Linked DNA regions of Thiocapsa rosea. The protein of the gene in region 1 binds, or shares a complex with, the protein of each later gene. Links are inferred from orthologs where the notes say so. Each region holds a gene or a part of one and is shown in the gene's direction. Other genes may lie near its edges.

Region 1 (3,231 bases):
GCGATCGACGTCCCTGCCTGGGACAACAGCGCGATGGACGGCTATGCAATCCGTCATGCGGACCTGGCGGCCGGCGACGGGCGCCTGCGCGTCGCTCAGCGGATCCCCGCCGGCTCGTCCGGAAGCGTCCTCGCCCCCGGCACGGCGGCGCGCATCTTCACCGGTGCCCCGGTTCCCGAGGGCTGCGATACCGTGGTGATCCAGGAGGTCTGCGAGGCCGCGGAGGACTGGGTTCAAGTCCCGCTCGACTGCAAAACCAACGCAAACATCCGCCGCATCGGCGAGGACATCCGCGCCGGCGCCGAGGTCATCGCCACAGGCACCCGTCTCGCCCCGCAGCACCTTGGACTCGCGGCATCGATCGGCACCGCGCGTGTCCGTGTCTATCGGCGCTTGCGCGTCGCGGTCTTCTCCAGCGGCGACGAGCTGGTGATGCCGGGCGAGCCGCTCGGTCCCGGACAGATCTACAACTCCAACCGCTTCATGCTCTTCGGGTTGCTGGAGCAACTCGGCTGCAAGGTGGTGGATCTGGGGATCGTCGAGGACACCCCCGCAGCCACCGAGCAGGCGTTGATGCAGGGCGCAGCTCAGGCCGACCTGATCGTCGGCAGCGGCGGCGTCTCGGTCGGCGAAGAGGACCACATCAAGTCCGCGCTCGAGCGGGTCGGCACACTGGAACTCTGGAGCGTCGCGATCCGCCCCGGCAAGCCGCTGGCCTTCGGGCGCATCGGCGCGACGCCCTTCATCGGCAATCCGGGTAACCCGGTCTCGCTGTTCGTGACCTTTTGTCTCTTCGGCATCCCGGTGATCCGACGGCAGCAGGGTATCGCCGGGGATCTGCGTCCCCTGACGCTTCGGGTCCGTGCAGGTTTCGACTGGCTACGCCCCGACAAGCGAAGGGAGTTTCACCGGGCGCGCATTCAAATCGGCGACGACGGTGCGCAGGAGCTTGCGGTGTTCCCCAGCCGCTCATCCGCCGTGCTCTCCTCCGTCGCCTGGGCGGACGGCCTGGTGGAGATTCCCGAGAACCAGGTCATCCACAAAGGCGACTTCGTGGATTTTATTCCGTTCAAGGGTCTCTTCGGCTGAACCGCGTGCGGCGGGGCATGGCAGGGGCCGGGATCGGATCATTCTCCCCGGGATCAATGAACTCGGGGGGACGCGGTTCAGGTGACTGGGGTTTTGTTGGGCGGGTTATCCCTCATGGCGGTATCACCGTGGATCGGCAGTTGTTTGGGCTGAAAGAAAGTCAGGCCCGAGATTCGGCGGCATAGAGTAGCGGATAGAAATATGATCGATATCCTGTATTTCGCTCGGCTCAGAGAGAGCCTTGGACTGGCGAGGGAGCAACTGGATGCCTCGCAAAACATCGACTCCATCGCGGATCTACTCGCGCACCTGCGTATTCGCGGCGAGCCTTGGTCAACGACATTGGCCGAAGGTGAATCCGTTTTGGCGGCAGTGAATCAAGAGATCGCCCGGCCGGACACGCGGATCAAAGACGGCGATGAGATCGCACTCTTCCCGCCGGTCACCGGCGGGTAGAGCACGCAGGCCATTGATGAGAAACGGTTCTCATGAATGGCCCGGAACTATAGGGTAGGGAAGGCTCACGCCTCCCCTCCCTCCGGTAGGGTCGAGAACTGGCGCGCCGAGGTTAGGGTCCGGTGGATCCTCCAGCGCTTTCGCGCTGGCCCTCAGTCCGGCTCCCATGATCACGTTTCCAGCCCCCGCCACGTCAAACCCGGCGTGCCGTTTTCCGGCACCGGGCTTTCCTGCCGACTTCACATCCAGGGTTATGAGACCGCTTGCACTGGGAGCGCTTTCGGCTTACGCAGCCCGATTCGGTACCCGTCGTAGAGCCCGAGCACCTCGTATAGCCACGTCCTACTCCACCTCTTCCAGCCAAAGCCCTGACGCTGCCGCGCGCGCATCAGATGGCGCCGAATCTTCTTCTCCACCCAATCTTGGACATACCCGAAACAGCGACTGGAGTGCCCCACCCGAAAGTAGCCTACCCACCCCCTGAGGATCGGATTGATCAAGGCGATCACCCGATCGATCGGCTGCGAGCGGTAGCGGCGGAACACGTCCTTGAGGCGTTGTAGGATCGCGGTACGCGCCTTCATCCGTGGCGTGTAACGCGCGCCCCAGACCCCGCGCCGAGTCTTGGCCCGGCGGAAGTCAAAGCCCAGGAAGCTGAATGCCCCTCCCCGGCTCAGGTCCAGCCGTCGTGTCTTGTCTTGATTGAGTTGCACATCGAGCTTGGCCAACTCCTCGACCAAGCGTCGCCAGGCCGCGTCCTTGAGCCAGTTCCACCGGCGATACCCATCGACCAAGATCACCAGGTCATCGGCATAACGGGCATACTCGATATAGGTATAGCGTCCGTTGCGGGTGACCTCCTTGGCCCGCTCCAGCATCCGGTCGACCTCGTTGAGGTAGAGGTTACTGAGCAGGGGTGAGATCACACCGCCTTGCGGAACGCCCCGCTTGCCACTGGCCTTGAGGATACGCTTGAGCAAGCCCAAGACCTGATCATCGCGGACCCGCTCCGCCACCTTCCCCAAGAGGAGATCGTGACGAACCGTGTCGAAGTAAGACGCCAGGTCCACATCAATCACATAGGTCTTGTTGCTCACAATGGCCTCGGCCACGCGCTGCACGGCTTGATGCGCCGTGCGCTTGGGTCGGTATCCATAGCTTCCATCCTGGAAGTCAGCCTCGAAGATCGGCTCCAGAATCAGCTTGAGCGCCCCCTGGACCACGCGATCGCGAATGCAGGGAATCCCCAGGACGCGCATGCGCCCGTCTCCCTTGGGAATCTCCCGGCGGCGATTCGGTTGCGGTCGGTAGGTTCCGATGACCAGCTCATCCCGGATGCCTTTCAGAAACGCCTCCACGCCAGCCGCCTCGATGGCCGCGAACGTCACCCCGTCACTGCCGGGGGCACCGTTGTTCGCTTTCGCCATCGCATAGGCCGCGTGCAGGGTCTCCTCTTTGCACACGTGGACGTAGAGTCCCCAGAAGCGCCAGGCCGGTTCAGCCTTCGCCTTGATGTAGATCCTCTTCCTCAGGTCTTGCAGATCGATGGGCGTCGTTGTCATCTCGCCCCTGCCTCCCATCTTGTTCAAGGATTGCCAACAGTAGGGCGCCTTCGCTCCACGGACATTACCCCGCTTCAGCGCTACTACGCGCCCATCCGCCACCCGCTCGCCTTCGGTCCACTTC
Region 2 (3,235 bases), 2.8 Mb from region 1 along the record:
GTGAAGATCTGGGCGACGGCGCACCTGCTCGCGAACGGCACGGCCGCCGACATCCTGCTGTTCGGGACCTTCCTTGCTTGGGCGGTGGCCGACCGGATCTCGCTCAAGCATCGCACGACCCCGACCGTCTACGGAGCACCGCCCAGCCAGGTGAACGACGCCATCGTCATCATCGGCGGGATCGGGCTCTACCTGCTCTTCATGTTCTGGCTGCACAAGTTGCTGATGGGCGTTGCACCGATCGGGTGAGCGGTTTAAACCGCGCCCGGTGCGGTATGCGTCATGTGTTGGAGTGGATTGGACGCGCCAGCTCCGACGACTGCCGGAGCTGGCGCGGTTTAAAGTGTTGAAAAAATTAAAACTTAAACCGCGTCGCACCGAGATCGAGGATATCTCCAAAGCCAAACGCAACGCGAAAATGACGCATATCGCTCTGGACGCGGTTTAGGAGCCGCGGTTCCGGGGTTCGCCCAAGACGCTTCAGGGCCGCTCGTCCAGGACCGAGAAGCTCACGAAGGTGGCGATCAGGATGAAGGTTGCGACACAGCCCGGGCTCGGGCAGAGCAGCATCAGGACGGCGGCGCCGCTCCAGACGAAGAGGCAGAGTGTGCGACGCGCCCGGTGGGCCGGCGTGGCCTTGCGGCTTTGGAAGGCAACGTAGTCGGAGCGCCCGCTGCACAGCCAATCGATGGCTCGGTGCGGCCACCCGGCGATTTGCGAGAGAAACCGATGCATGCTCGATGGATTTATCGCGAGGCGCTTCGGCGCCTCGCGATTCGCACCGATCAGAATTTGGTCACGACGACGTTGACACCGTCTTCTTGGCCCAGGTCGAAGGTGTTGTCGCTCAGCTTTGCGACCGTGCCGATGACCTCGACAACAACGGCGGGATCGCTCCCTGCGTTGATGACGAGACCATTACCCGAACCATCGTCGATCACGAGGGTCGCGGCATCCGGTCGGGTGATCGAGATACCCTCGGCGGGCGAGACGATGGTCAGGTCCGCGTTCAGGAAGCGCACGGACAGCGCGGAAGGATCGCGATTGGCCTCGACGAAGGCGTCGGCCGCGTCGACCGCGCCGGTCTTGACCTTTTCGACTAGACCCGCGGCCGCCGCTTTCGCCTTGCCCGCGATCTCCCGTGCATTCTCGCTCGTGGCGGCCTCTTTGACCGCAGCCACCGCTTTGTCGAGTTGCTCTTTCCAGTTCATCGTCGTTTCCTCTTGTGGATGGTTGTGCAAAACAGGGACTTGGAGGACGACATCGGGCATGATTCGTCCCTGAGTGGGTCTTCCTCGGCGGGCGTTTCGACACCCGGGTCGGAGGGAAAGCCGGCGAGATCCGAGGCCGAACGCTCGCACTCGAAAGTATAGGATCCCCCTGATTTCTTTGCCGAGCGGACCGGGCAGACCGGGGGCGAACCCCGGACACCAGCGTCGGAGGAACCGAACATGCAACGCATTCGAGTCCAACGCGACCTCTTCGACATCGCGGAGGAGCAAAAAATTCTCTCCCGCGACAAGCCGCAGGTCGGCGCCGTCGTGACCTTCGTCGGTTTGATGCGCGACATCAACGAGGGTGCCGAGGTCGTCGCCATGACCCTGGAGCACTATCCTGGGATGACCGAGAAGGCACTCGTTGCCATCGCCGAGGAGGCCGCTCGGCGCTGGGATCTGGAGGACATCAGCATCCTGCATCGCGTCGGCGAGCTCGCGCCGCAGGATCCGATCGTCTTCGTGGGCGTGAGCAGCCGACACCGTGGCGAAGCCTTTCGCGCCTGCGAGTTTCTGATCGACTATCTCAAGACCCGTGCACCCTTCTGGAAGAAGGAGCGGACGGCGCAGGGCGAGCGGTGGGTCGATGCGCGCGGGACGGATGACGACGCGGCGCGGCGCTGGGTGGATGGATCGACCGACTTGTAGGGGCGAATTCATTTAGCGCCCCTACGCCCTTCCTGGCATGCGCAGTCGGGACCCTTCTTCCCTGACGTCAACCTAACCCGGCAGAGCCGGAACCAAGAAAAGAGGTCGAAAGGTCCGCTCGTTGTCGTTGTCGTTGTCGTTGTCGTTGTCGTAATCGGATTCCGGACGAACACGACAACGACAACGAGAATTCCGCGACGGTTTGCACAAGACGCGCGGCGTGAGGGACTGATCTATTTTTTAATCTCTTAAACCGCGCCGACTCCGGCGGTCGTTAAGTCTGCCGGGCCGATCTCATCCAAACACATCGCATACCGCGGCGGGCGCGGTTTAAGCCCCGAGCATCCCCTGATGCTCGATGAAGTCGAGGATCGTCTCCAGCCCCTGACCGGTGCGCAGATTCGTGAAGACGAACGGCCGCTCCCCGCGCATGCGTTTGGAGTCGCGCTCCATCACCTCCAGCGATGCCCCCACGTAGGGCGCTAGGTCGATCTTGTTGATGACCAGGAGATCCGAGCGGGTGATGCCTGGCCCGCCCTTGCGCGGGATCTTCTCGCCTTCGGCCACGTCGATGACATAGATGGTCAGATCCGCCAGCTCGGGGCTGAAGGTCGCGGCGAGGTTGTCGCCGCCGCTTTCGATGAAGACCAGATCCAGGTCCGGGAAGCGGATCTGCAGATCCTCCACGGCGGCCAGATTCATCGAGGCGTCCTCGCGAATGGCGGTGTGCGGACAGCCGCCGGTCTCTACGCCGACGATGCGCTCGGCGGGCAGTGCCTGCGAGCGGATCAGGAACTCGGCGTCTTCACGGGTGTAGATGTCGTTGGTGACCACCGCCAGCTGATAGCGGTCTCGCAGCGCCTTGCAGAGCGCGTCCAGCAGCGCCGTCTTGCCGGAGCCGACGGGACCGCCGACCCCGATGCGCAGGGGTGTTGCATCGACCATGGTGTCTCCTTCAGGAACGAAACAAGCGAGTGTATTGGGTCTCGTGGGCGGAGCTTGCGATCGCCAGGGCCGGAGTCGAGGCGCCGATCTCCTCGTCCGCGACCTCCAGGGCCGCGCCGACCGTGCTCGGGATAAGCGTTGCCAGGCGCGCCAGCGCCTGTTGGCCGCGCGTCTGGCCCAAAGGGACGAGCTTGATCCCGGCCAGAACAAGATTCTCGAGCCAGCTCCAGGCATAGCCCGTTGCCGCGTCGCGCGGCTCGATCCGCCATGAGCCCGCGGCGAAGGCGAAGCCGGCGGCTTGACTGCGCGCGAGCTGCGGCTTCCAGGCGAGTGCGTCTTCGAGCCCCCAGGCGATGAGCAGATCGGCG

What was found.
Region 2: the proteins of moaD (region 1) and moaE are in contact, whole or in part, in a crystal structure (PDB 1FMA), measured with the Escherichia coli proteins. The link is inferred for Thiocapsa rosea from one-to-one orthologs.

The regions. Positions count from the first base shown.
Region 1 is NZ_RBXL01000001.1:4,223,330-4,226,560, reverse strand. Bases 3-2,917 are described here. They hold moaD (molybdopterin converting factor subunit 1), read left to right. Parts: upstream 3-1,290; coding sequence 1,291-1,545; downstream 1,546-2,917. Other genes in these bases: ltrA (group II intron reverse transcriptase/maturase), read right to left, coding at 1,797-2,917; BDD21_RS18930 (molybdopterin molybdotransferase MoeA), read left to right, coding at 3-1,089. Outside these bases: more of BDD21_RS18930, read left to right, coding at 1-2; more of ltrA, read right to left, coding at 2,918-3,107. UniProt on the Escherichia coli protein: Involved in sulfur transfer in the conversion of molybdopterin precursor Z to molybdopterin.
Region 2 is NZ_RBXL01000001.1:1,391,061-1,394,295, reverse strand. What follows is about bases 268-3,186. They hold moaE (molybdopterin synthase catalytic subunit MoaE), read left to right. Parts: upstream 268-1,451; coding sequence 1,452-1,922; downstream 1,923-3,186. Other genes in these bases: BDD21_RS06385 (urease accessory protein UreF), read right to left, coding at 2,878-3,186; ureG (urease accessory protein UreG), read right to left, coding at 2,253-2,867; BDD21_RS06400 (hypothetical protein), read right to left, coding at 786-1,211; BDD21_RS06405 (hypothetical protein), read right to left, coding at 481-735. In the rest of the region: BDD21_RS06410 (NnrU family protein), read left to right, coding at 1-249; more of BDD21_RS06385, read right to left, coding at 3,187-3,235. UniProt on the Escherichia coli protein: Converts molybdopterin precursor Z to molybdopterin. This requires the incorporation of two sulfur atoms into precursor Z to generate a dithiolene group. The sulfur is provided by MoaD.